Regions from separate parts of the Paenibacillus sp. y28 genome, predicted to be linked through region 3. Evidence: riboswitches for the same ligand, from Rfam matches in the RefSeq annotation. Region 3 holds a riboswitch; each other region holds the start of a gene.
The links. A riboswitch is a leader RNA that binds a small molecule or an ion and turns the genes downstream of it on or off. The one in region 3 is predicted to bind cyclic di-AMP.
Positions count from the first base shown of each region.

Region 1: linked by a shared signal. The riboswitch ahead of WBG83_RS11250 (stalk domain-containing protein) and the one ahead of WBG83_RS00855 (APC family permease) in region 3 are both predicted to bind cyclic di-AMP.
Region 2: linked by a shared signal. The riboswitch ahead of WBG83_RS11975 (C40 family peptidase) and the one ahead of WBG83_RS00855 (APC family permease) in region 3 are both predicted to bind cyclic di-AMP.

Region 1 covers NZ_JBBBNV010000011.1:93,590-96,992, reverse strand. The annotation lists gene WBG83_RS11260 (glycoside hydrolase family 28 protein) at 1-140, shown strand, start outside; gene WBG83_RS11255 (sn-glycerol-1-phosphate dehydrogenase) at 258-1,433, shown strand; cyclic di-AMP (ydaO/yuaA leader) riboswitch at 1,508-1,656, shown strand; gene WBG83_RS11250 (stalk domain-containing protein) at 1,659-2,480, shown strand; gene WBG83_RS11245 (polysaccharide deacetylase family protein) at 2,685-3,398, shown strand.
Region 2 covers NZ_JBBBNV010000012.1:106,200-109,602, reverse strand. The annotation lists gene WBG83_RS11985 (M1 family metallopeptidase) at 1-483, shown strand, start outside; gene WBG83_RS11980 (hypothetical protein) at 495-1,313, shown strand; cyclic di-AMP (ydaO/yuaA leader) riboswitch at 1,438-1,573, shown strand; gene WBG83_RS11975 (C40 family peptidase) at 1,577-2,074, shown strand; gene WBG83_RS11970 (cryptochrome/photolyase family protein) at 2,198-3,403, shown strand, end outside.
Region 3 covers NZ_JBBBNV010000001.1:198,462-201,864, reverse strand. The annotation lists gene sleB (spore cortex-lytic enzyme) at 347-994, shown strand; cyclic di-AMP (ydaO/yuaA leader) riboswitch at 1,334-1,492, shown strand; gene WBG83_RS00855 (APC family permease) at 1,581-3,398, shown strand.

The sequences.
Region 1 (3,403 bases), on a different contig from region 3:
CGAGCGACGCGGTGCTGAAGGTGAGCGGCGCCAAGTCTGCTCGAATCCGCTTTGAAGGCACACAGCCGCTGCGCAGCGGGCAGGCAGTGATTGCAAGCGAAGTCGGCCCGGAAGCCGTTGCGCTTCAAGCACACAGCTAATCCAATTTCAGATGCGCCGGGATACGCGAAGCCATTTGCGGTATCCGGCGCTTTTTTCACGATTGCGGAGTGAAGACGAAAATGAGGGCTTCAACTTTTTCAAGAGGGGGAGAGCGAATGGATATCAATAGGTTTATTGCGCACCTCAATGAACAGGCGGCAGCGGATCAAAGCGGTCAGAACCGGAAGCTGGATCTGTATTGTGACATTGGTGATGGCGCCTTGGAGCGTGCGGCCCGCTATATGCAGGCGCAGGGGCTGGAGCGGGTGGTCGTGACGGCGGACAAGAACACGCTTCAGGCGGCGGGAGAAGAGCTTTGCGCGGCTCTGGAGCAAGCAGGCGTAGCCTATGAGGTATGCCTTATCTCCGAGGACCGGAACGGCGATGTTATTGCAGATGAGGCGGCTGTTGTTCAAGCTATGCTTGCTGTATCGGAAGCGACACAGGCTATCATTGCTGTAGGCTCCGGCACCATTCACGATATTGTCCGATTCGTCTGCTATAAGACGGGCAAACGGTTTGTTTCGATCCCGACAGCGGCTTCTGTGGACGGCTACGCCTCTACGGGTGCGCCGATGATTGTGAGACGCTTCAAGCAAACGGTGCCGTGTATGGCGCCGGAAGCGATTTTTGCGGATCTCGACATTTTGGTCCAGGCACCGAGGCGGCTAACTGCCGCCGGTTTCGGCGATATGCTTGGCAAATATACCTCACTTGCGGACTGGCAGCTGTCCCGGCTGCTGGGTGCAGAGCCGTTCAGTCAGCTGGCCTATGAAGTAACGGAGCAGGCATTGAATGCCTGTGTTGAGAAGGTGGACGAAATTGCCCGCGGCGGTAAACAAGGGATTGCGATATTGTTCGATGCGCTGCTTCGCTCCGGACTGTCGATGATGCTTATCGGCCATTCGCGCCCGGCTTCCGGCGGAGAGCACCATTTGTCGCATATGTGGGAGATGGAATGCCTGAAGGAGGAGCGGCCGCAGCTTCTGCATGGCGCCAAGGTCGGGGTTGCTTCTGTACTGCTGGCGCAGGTGTATCGCAGGCTGGCCCTCCGAGCCGAGGAGACGCCCGCGCTGAGCGTTTATGCTCGGCTGCCTGAGCCGGAACAGCTTGCCAGCATGCTGAAGCTTTGCGGCGGCCCGTCCACGATCGCGGAGCTGGGCATCTCGGAGAGCCTGGCCGGACAAGCGCTGCGGGAGGCGCATCAGCTTCGCGACAGGTATACAGGACTTCGTTATATTCATGAAGCCATCGGGCCGTCTGCCTCTGAATTCGAGGGGCTGTTCGGCTGACGGCAGGCGAATTTCCACATTTTGCGGGTTGCTGTATTCAAAAACCGTATGGTACCTTATTTGAAGCCGAGTCCGGTTCGCATATACCCAAATTCAGCAGCTGCGAACTGGTACGGGGGACGATTCACACGGGGTGAATGATCAGGTTGACACACAAGCCTGGACTAGGGAGACCTTCTACCGAACCCGTCAGCTAACCTCGGAGGCCTTGAAGGAGGAACAGCATTGAATAAGTCTGTAAAACGGCTCGGGAGCCTTGTTGTGTCCTGCGCCATGCTTGGCACTGCACTGCTGCTGCCGCAAGCGGCGAGCGCAGCTGCACTGACAGAGGATGTGAAGGTGCAAGTTAACACCCGGCTCGTGGATTTTCCGGACGCACAGCCCTTTATTGATGACGCTCATCGGCTGCAGGTGCCGGTTCGCTTCGTATCCGAGCAGCTGGGCTTTCAAGTGTCTGCGGAGCCTGTCGGGAATGCCATGCATGTCCTGCTGACAAGCAAGGATCAGAGAATCGAGCTGAAAACCGGAAGTGAAGCAGTAACCGTTAACGGAAAAGAAACAGCATTGGATACGGAACCGGTGCTTGAAAAGGGGCGTGTTTATTTGCCGCTCCGGCTCCTGTCGGATTTGTCCGGCATCCGGATTCAATGGGACCCCTCCAATTTCATTGCCATTCTGAATGAAGACGGAAATTATCATGCTCCAGCCTGGTATGCCCCGCGGTACGACAAAGTCGAAGAGTTTACGGCTTCGGCCTATTCCGCCGCCCCAGAGGAAAATGGAGGCTACGGGGCCCGAGATTATATGGGCAACAGCTTGAAGCTGGGAACAGTCGCGGTTGATCCGTCCGTTATTCCGCTCGGCAGCCGCCTTTATATTGAAGGGTACTCCTATAACGGCCTTCCGGCCGAAGGCATGTTTGCTACAGCAACGGACACGGGCGGTTCCATAAAAGGAAACCGGATTGATATTTTTGTGCCGGATTCTCCCGTGAAGCTGAAAGCATTCGGCCTTCAAAAGGTTAAGGTTTACCGGCTTACGCCATAGCATAGGCTGCATGGCGAATTACTCCGCACTGTGTTTGCCACGCGAGACGGGTCTGTTGACTGTTTTACTTCATAAGGTTTCTCATGGGCCGCCTCCCAATTCCACATTTGTGGATTTGGGAGGCTTTTTCCATTTGGATCGGTTTTCTCCGAATGGGGCAGGTCCGGTTATGAAACACTACAGGTATACAAAGGAGGGAGTGCGATGATTCGCTTGCTTGGTTATTTGGGGCTGCTGCTGTTGTGCTTCACGGTAACAGCTTCACCGACCGCCGCGGCTAAGCCTGATTCGGAAGTGGTATGGAAGGTGGATACGGATCAGAAGCTGGTTGCCCTGACCTTTGACGACGGGCCGAACCCGGTGTACACCCCGGCTATTCTGGACGTTCTGCGGCAGTATGATGCAAAAGCGACCTTTTTCGTGCTGGGAAAGCGGGTGCTGCTGTACCCGGAGATCGCAATCCGGGAAATTAATGAAGGCCATGAAATCGCGAACCACACCTTTGATCATCATTTCCTCAAAAATGTCAGCCCCGAAATTTTGAAGCAGGAAATTGAGCAAACCAGAGAAATAATATTCGAGGTTACCGAACAGCTTCCTCAGGTATTTCGTCCGCCGGGGGGCTTTTATGATAAAGCGCTGTTGGATTTGGCCCGGGAAGAGAAATTTACTGTGGTCATGTGGTCCTGGTATCAGGATACGCGGGACTGGAAAAAGCCCGGTGTCGATAAAATCGTGAATACCGTAAGATCAAACCTGCATAACGGGGACATCATTTTATTCCATGATATGGAAGGGGATTGCAGTCAAACGGTTGAGGCGCTAAAGAAGCTTCTGCCCGATCTGAAGCAGCAGGGGTACCAGTTTGTGACCGTGACGGATCTCATCTCCAAGGTGAAAAAACAGCCTGCTTCCTAACGATT
Region 2 (3,403 bases), on a different contig from region 3:
TTCCAACGCTGGAAGTTCCGCCATCCCGGAAGCGAGGATTTCAAAAAAACGCTGGAGGATGTCACGAAGCAGCCGTGGGACGAATTTTTCCGCCAATTTGTTTACGGCAATGAGATGGTGGATTATGCGGTCGACCGCATCCAGAGCCGCAGCGTCAATCAAGACGGGACAGACGTATACGAGCACGCCGTATGGCTGAAGCGGCTGGGCGGCTATCATGGCCCCGTTCCCTTCGTGCTTCATTTTGCCGATGGAACGGAACGGCGGGAAGAATGGGACGGCAAGGATATGGAGGTCAAAATCTCCCTGACGCATCCCGCCCCGCTGGTATGGGCCGCCATCGATCCGCAGTATACGCAGGTGCTGGAGAATAAACACATCAACAATTTCATGCGTGCAGCTATTCAGCCTGAATCGGCTTCACGGCTGAAGCTGGGCACCGCTTCGATACTGGAAATTATGATGCGCCTGATTGCGCTGTAGGAGGCAAGCATATGCTTCGTTATGTAACGGAGGGCTGGCGGGTTGCCTGGCGGCAGCCCTTCCTGCTTCTGGTGCTGTTCATTTACCACTGGCTGTGGGGATTCTCCCTGCTGCAAATGGCGAAATCGGTCATCCTCCCCCTGCTGCACAGGTACCCCGGGTCCGATTTGCCCCGGCAGAGCAGCGACCTGTTCTGGGCGGAAGGACAGTTCGCCCTGCTGAAGACCGACATCGCCCACCCGTATTTATGGCTGCTGCTCGGCATCCTCGTACTGCGGATGATACTGACTCCGCTGCTGGAGGCTGGCACATTCTACTCCCTGCATCATTCCGATCTCAATGCAGGCTATCGTTTTGTACAGGGAGCGAGGCAGCTCGGCAAAGCCTATTACGGCTACTACGCGCTGCAAACCATGTTGGCGCTGCTGCCGCTCATCTGGATTGTGCCCTCCGTCCAGGAGGCCCTGCATACGGGCTCCATCTACCGCTGGGAGTGGACCACTCCGCTGCCCTGGGTCATCGGCTATTGGGCTTACGGCTACGCGGTGCGTACCTTGTTCCAGGCGATGCGGCTGAACCGCTTGACCGGCGGGGGAATACCGGGCATGCTGCAGACTTTGCTTAAATCGTGTCATGTTCTCGTGCTTTCTTCCCTCATCGTGCTGACAGCATATCTTCTTCTTTTCATTACACTGACAGGAGCTTCCCTAATGTGGGCCGGCATGACTGCATTCGTTCTGGCCCAGCTTCTCCATCTCGTACACGCCTTCGGATTTCTCTGGGAATCATCCTCCCAATATCGGGTTTGGATGGAAAAAATAGGTATTTAATACTATACCAAAGCACTTTTCTGCAGGAATCATCCTGTGGAAGGGTGTTTTTTTTTACGAAATTGTGACATGAGAAGGAATTGTAAATTGAACGTCGAATACTAGTCTCTGGCAAGTTGAAAAAAAGAATAAATTGCCGAATTTCCGAAAGGAAAACGGGGGAACCGTTTTGGGTGAATTGATCTCCGAATCTCAGAGGGATCATAGGGAACCTTCGACCGAACCCTTAGCTAACCTCGTAGGCACAGGAAGGGGTAACAGTTTTGAAGAAGGCTTCACTTCTGTTGCTCGGGTTTGTTTTTTTGATGCTTGTACAAGCTGGAAGCGCGTATGCAGAAACCCCATTGAACGAAGCCGTCAATGAAATGATGGGCACCCCGTACAAATGGGCTGGTACGAATGAGGACGGATTTGACTGCTCCGGATTTACGATGTTTATTTTCGCTAAATTCGGCATCGACCTGCCCCATCAATCTGCTTCCCAGTACACCAAGGGCTACTGGATCAAAAAGGATGAGCTCCGTGAAGGAGATCTTGTTTTCTTTGACACCAGCACCAACACAGGAAAGAGCATTTCTCATGTCGGCGTTTACGTTGGCAACAATGAATTCGCTCATTCCGCAACCAACAAGGGCATCATTAAGACAAATTTGAGTGACGCGTATTATGCCAAGCGCTATGTTGGCGCGCGCCGCATCCTTTGGGATGACCTGTATACACAGCTAACGACGGAACCGCAGACGACGGCCGCTGCCAAATAAGCCTTCTTTGTTATGGCTTGGCAACGCCCAACAAGTGGAAGCGACCGTTTCCACAGCAAGCCTGTTTCGGTGGCATTAATGCCGCTGAAACGGGCTTTTCTTATAAGAAAGGAGACTCCCCTGATGATTCTGTTTCTGCATCGCAAGGACTTGCGGACGGAGGATCTTCCCGCTTATGAATATATACTCCGGCGCGGACGGCCCAGCCTGCACGTGCTTATTCTGGATCCGCAGCTGCTGGCGGGAGGCCGGGCCGAGGAGCACAGCGGCCGAAGCTTCCTTCGGCATGCCGCACGGCTGGAAGCCGAGTACCGCCGGCTCGGCGGATACTTGGCGGTATTGTATGGCGATCCCGCCGAGGTGACCGAGCAATTATGCCGCCGGCTTGCCATAGAGGAGCTTGTCCTGCACCGTGACGTAACGCCGTATGCTCTCCAGCGCGATGAACGGATCAGGCTTGCCGCCGATCAGCTTGGCCTGCCGGTCGTCACATTCGACGAGGGTCCTCTGGCCGACGTGGACGAATTCCAGGCCTACGCCGCCCGGGGCGGCAAGACAACCCCTTATAAGGTATTCACACCGTATTATCAAAAATGGAGCAGCTTCCTGGCCTTGTACGCCCCCGCTCCTTATCCGGCCAGCGTCTCACAGCTGAGCATCGTCAAGTCCGATGAGCTAGACGATGAGCTGCTGCAGCGCCTGGCCCCTCCGTTCGACTGGCGTGCTGCCGGTGAAGAGGAGCATCCTGCCGAGGCGCTGCAGCATTTCCTTAACGGCGGTCTGGCTGCTTATGCCGATACCCGTGACCGTTATGCGCTGGAAGGCACGAGCGGCATTAGCCGCCACCTGAACTGCGGCGCGCTCTCCATCCGTCAAGCCTATGCTTCGGTTACCGCCTCTCCTGTCGGGGAAGTCTGGCGGCGGCAGCTGGCCTGGCGTGATTTTTACCTGTATCAGGCCCGGCATGACGAAAGCTTCTTTCGCTACGAGGAGCAGTTGGATTTGTCGCTGCTTAGCGACCGGTTCCTTGAGGCTTGGCAATGCGGCGAAACCGGCATCCCGATCATTGACGCCGCCATGACGGAGCTCCATACGACCGGGCGGATGCCGAATCGCCTGCGCATGATAACCGCAATGTTTCTGACCAAAAATTTGCTGTGTCCCTTCACGTTGGGCGAGCAATATTTCCGCCTGAAGCTGGCTGACTACGACCGTGTGCTGAACCGGGGCGGCTGGCTGTGGTCCGCTTCTCTGGGCTTTGACGCCGCGCCATACTTTCGCATTATGAATCCGGTCACCCAGTCCCAGACGCACGACCCGACAGGAGCC
Region 3 (3,403 bases):
GTTGGAGGAACCATAACCATTATAAATTTTAATAATAAATGTGACTAGCAGAATGCCGTTTATGCGGGGCTGAGAAAATGCCATCGATAACGGCATTTCTTTCAATTCAACCTTTATTTTCAACGGGAAATGCCGTGGATTTCGGCTTCTAAAGGGCTTATAGCCCATCTCGGCCGTCATTGATTATTCTCTGTAGGGCAAGAAGTGATTTATTAAAATATGGTATAAATATCTCATGATCTCCCATGGTAATTCCATGTAAATTCTAAAAATGGGTTCCGCAGGTACTTTTCGTGTGCTACAATCAACCGCAGCGAGCTGACAGACTAAGGAGGTATGATACCACATGAAGAAGCAACGCTGGATGACGCTGTTGATGGCACTGCTGATGCTGTGGGGTGTTTCAGCAACCGCCGTCAATGCTGCCGCGCCTGCGACATTGCGTTACGGAGATTCCGGACCGGATGTGCCCGATTTGCAATACAGGCTGAAAACCCTGGGCTATTTCAACACGAATGTTACCTCGTTCTACGGCCCGGTAACATTCGAGGCCGTGAAGCAATTTCAATCCGATTACGGGTTAACCAACGACGGTGTCACAGGCCCAACGACCTGGAATATTCTCAAAAAGGTTTCCGTTAATCAGCATGAACTTGATTTGCTCGCCCGCATCATTTACGCTGAAGCCCGAGGAGAGTCGTATGAGGGTCAGGTAGCGGTAGGAGCCGTGGTAATGAACCGCTTGGCAGCCTTATCGTTCCCGAATACGATTCAGGGGATTATTGAACAGCCCGGCGCATTTACAGCCGTGGATGACGGCCAGTACCGCCTGAAGCCGGATGAAACCGCCTATCGCGCGGCATTGGATGCCGTAAGAGGCTACGATCCGTCCAAAGGGGCATTGTACTATTTCAATCCGAAAACCGCGACGTCGTCCTGGATATGGTCCCGTGAACAGATTGTGCAAATCGGCAACCATATTTTTGCCGTTTAACAACGGAAAGGCATGTAAAAAAGAGCGCTGCGGCGCTCTTTTTTTTCTGAAAGAAAGGGGCTGCTGGTTCTGGCAGGCATAGCTTTTGCAGCGAAGCAGCGCTCGGTCCGAACAGAGCTTCAGGGCAGCCGAGCTGTTAGATTCCATTGGCCTTTCGTCCTTCTTTTCCGCTTTTATCAAAATCAAGCAAATCGGGGATAATACCCGATAACGAAACAAAACAAACTTTTTTGTGCGTGAAATGAGCTCTGCATTCGCAAATTTGTATCCAAATGACGATTAACGCGGCTTTACGGATCCACCCGGCATCCCTTATGATTAGCTCTTGTAAACACCGGATTTTGAACAGAGCTGAATTTTCGTTATGAAAAACGGGGGAACCAACCGGCGGCGTCAAAGCCGCTAATGGGGTGAATCGGCCAATGCCGCAAGGCATGGTCGTAGGGCAGCCACAGCCCGAATCCGACAGCTAACCTCGTAAGCGTAAAGTGGGATATGAACACATGCGGGCAAGCATGCGGATCAATATCCGCATGTTTTTTTATTGCCGTTTATCTGGTGCGAAGAAAGCGGGGATGGCATTGCCATGGTTAACAAATTAAAACGATTCCTGATCGGCCGGCCGATGAAATCAACGGAGCTGGAGGGGGAAAAGCTCAGCAAGCTGAAGGCGCTCGCGGTGCTCTCCTCAGATGCCCTATCATCCGTCGCCTACGGGACAGAGCAGATTCTGATTGTGCTCATGGCGGCCGGATTTGCCGCGGTGTGGTATTCCATCCCCATCTCGATTGCCGTGCTGGGCCTGCTCACCATTCTGGTGCTGTCTTACCGGCAAACGATTTTCTCCTACCCCTCGGGCGGGGGAGCTTATATCGTAGCCAAGGACAATCTGGGCACCTCAACCGGGTTAATCGCCGGCGGCTCGCTCCTGGTAGATTATATTCTCACGGTAGCGGTCAGCTCTTCGGCCGGAACGGATGCGATTACCTCCGCGTTCCCCGAGCTGCACGACCACCGTGTGCTCATCGCGCTGGTGATGATCATGTTCTTGACCCTTATGAACCTGCGCGGGATCACAGAGTCGGCTTCTTTTCTGGCGATTCCGGTTTATTTGTTCGTCCTTTCGATTTTCGTGCTGATTATAAGCGGAACGATGAAATACGCGCTGGGCGGGGGACATGCGGAGGTGCCGGAGCTGGGGGCTGCAGTATCGAACATCAGCCTGTTTCTGCTGCTGAAGGCGTTCAGCTCCGGCTGCTCCGCTCTGACCGGCGTAGAGGCGGTATCGAACGCGATTCCGAACTTCAGGCAGCCCGCCGAGCGTAATGCAGCCAAGACCCTTCTGATGATGGGATTAATTCTTGGAATCATGTTTATCGGAATCAGCCTGCTGGCTTATTGGTACGGGATCACTCCGCAAATGAAGGAGACGGTCGTTTCTCAAATCGCTGAGGCGACCTTCGGACGAGGCCTTATCTATTACTGGATACAGGGCGTGACGGCGTTAATTTTATTTCTGGCCGCCAACACGGCTTACTCCGCGTTTCCGCTGCTGGCGTATATGCTGGCAAAGGATAAATTTATGCCGAATATGTTTATGGCCCGGGGGGACCGGCTCGGCTTCTCCAACGGCATTATTTTTCTTGGTGTGCTGTCCGCGCTGCTCGTGATCGTATTTGACGGGCATACGGAAAACCTGATTCCGCTCTATGCGGTGGGCGTGTTTATTCCGTTTACGTTGTCCCAGCTTGGTATGATGGTGCGTTGGCTGAAGCATAAACCGTCCGGCTGGATCGGGCGTTTTGCGGTGAATACGGTAGGGATGCTCACCACCTTGACCATTACGCTCATTTTTATTTTTACCAAGTTTAGTCAGGTGTGGATGGTGTTTATTTTCCTGCCGCTGGTCATCTTCCTATTTCACCGGATTCGCTCTCATTACCGCAACACGGCCGATCAGCTGCGAATCGATTTGGCGAAGGATAAGCCGGTCATTAAAGGCAGTACCATTGTAGTGCCGGTGGCCGGCATAACCCGTGTGGTGCTCCATTCCATCAGCTACGCGCGATCGCTCACGGACAATGTTGTGGCTGTTTATGTGGGCTTCGACGAGGAGGATATCCGCAAGATGGAGCAGCGCTGGGAGGAGTGGAACCCCGGTGTACGGCTCATTACCTTACGTTCCCGCTACCGCAGTATTCTGCGCCCGCTCTATAAGTTTATTGAAACGGTAGAGTGGAAAACAGCCGAAACGGATCATATTACAATTCTGATTCCGCAGTTTATTACCCGGTACTGGTGGCAAAATATTCTGCACAACCAGACGAGCTTGCTCATTCGGGCCTACTTGTTTGCTCATAAGGATATCGTTATCGCGACGGTGCCTTTTCATATGAATAAATAATGGCA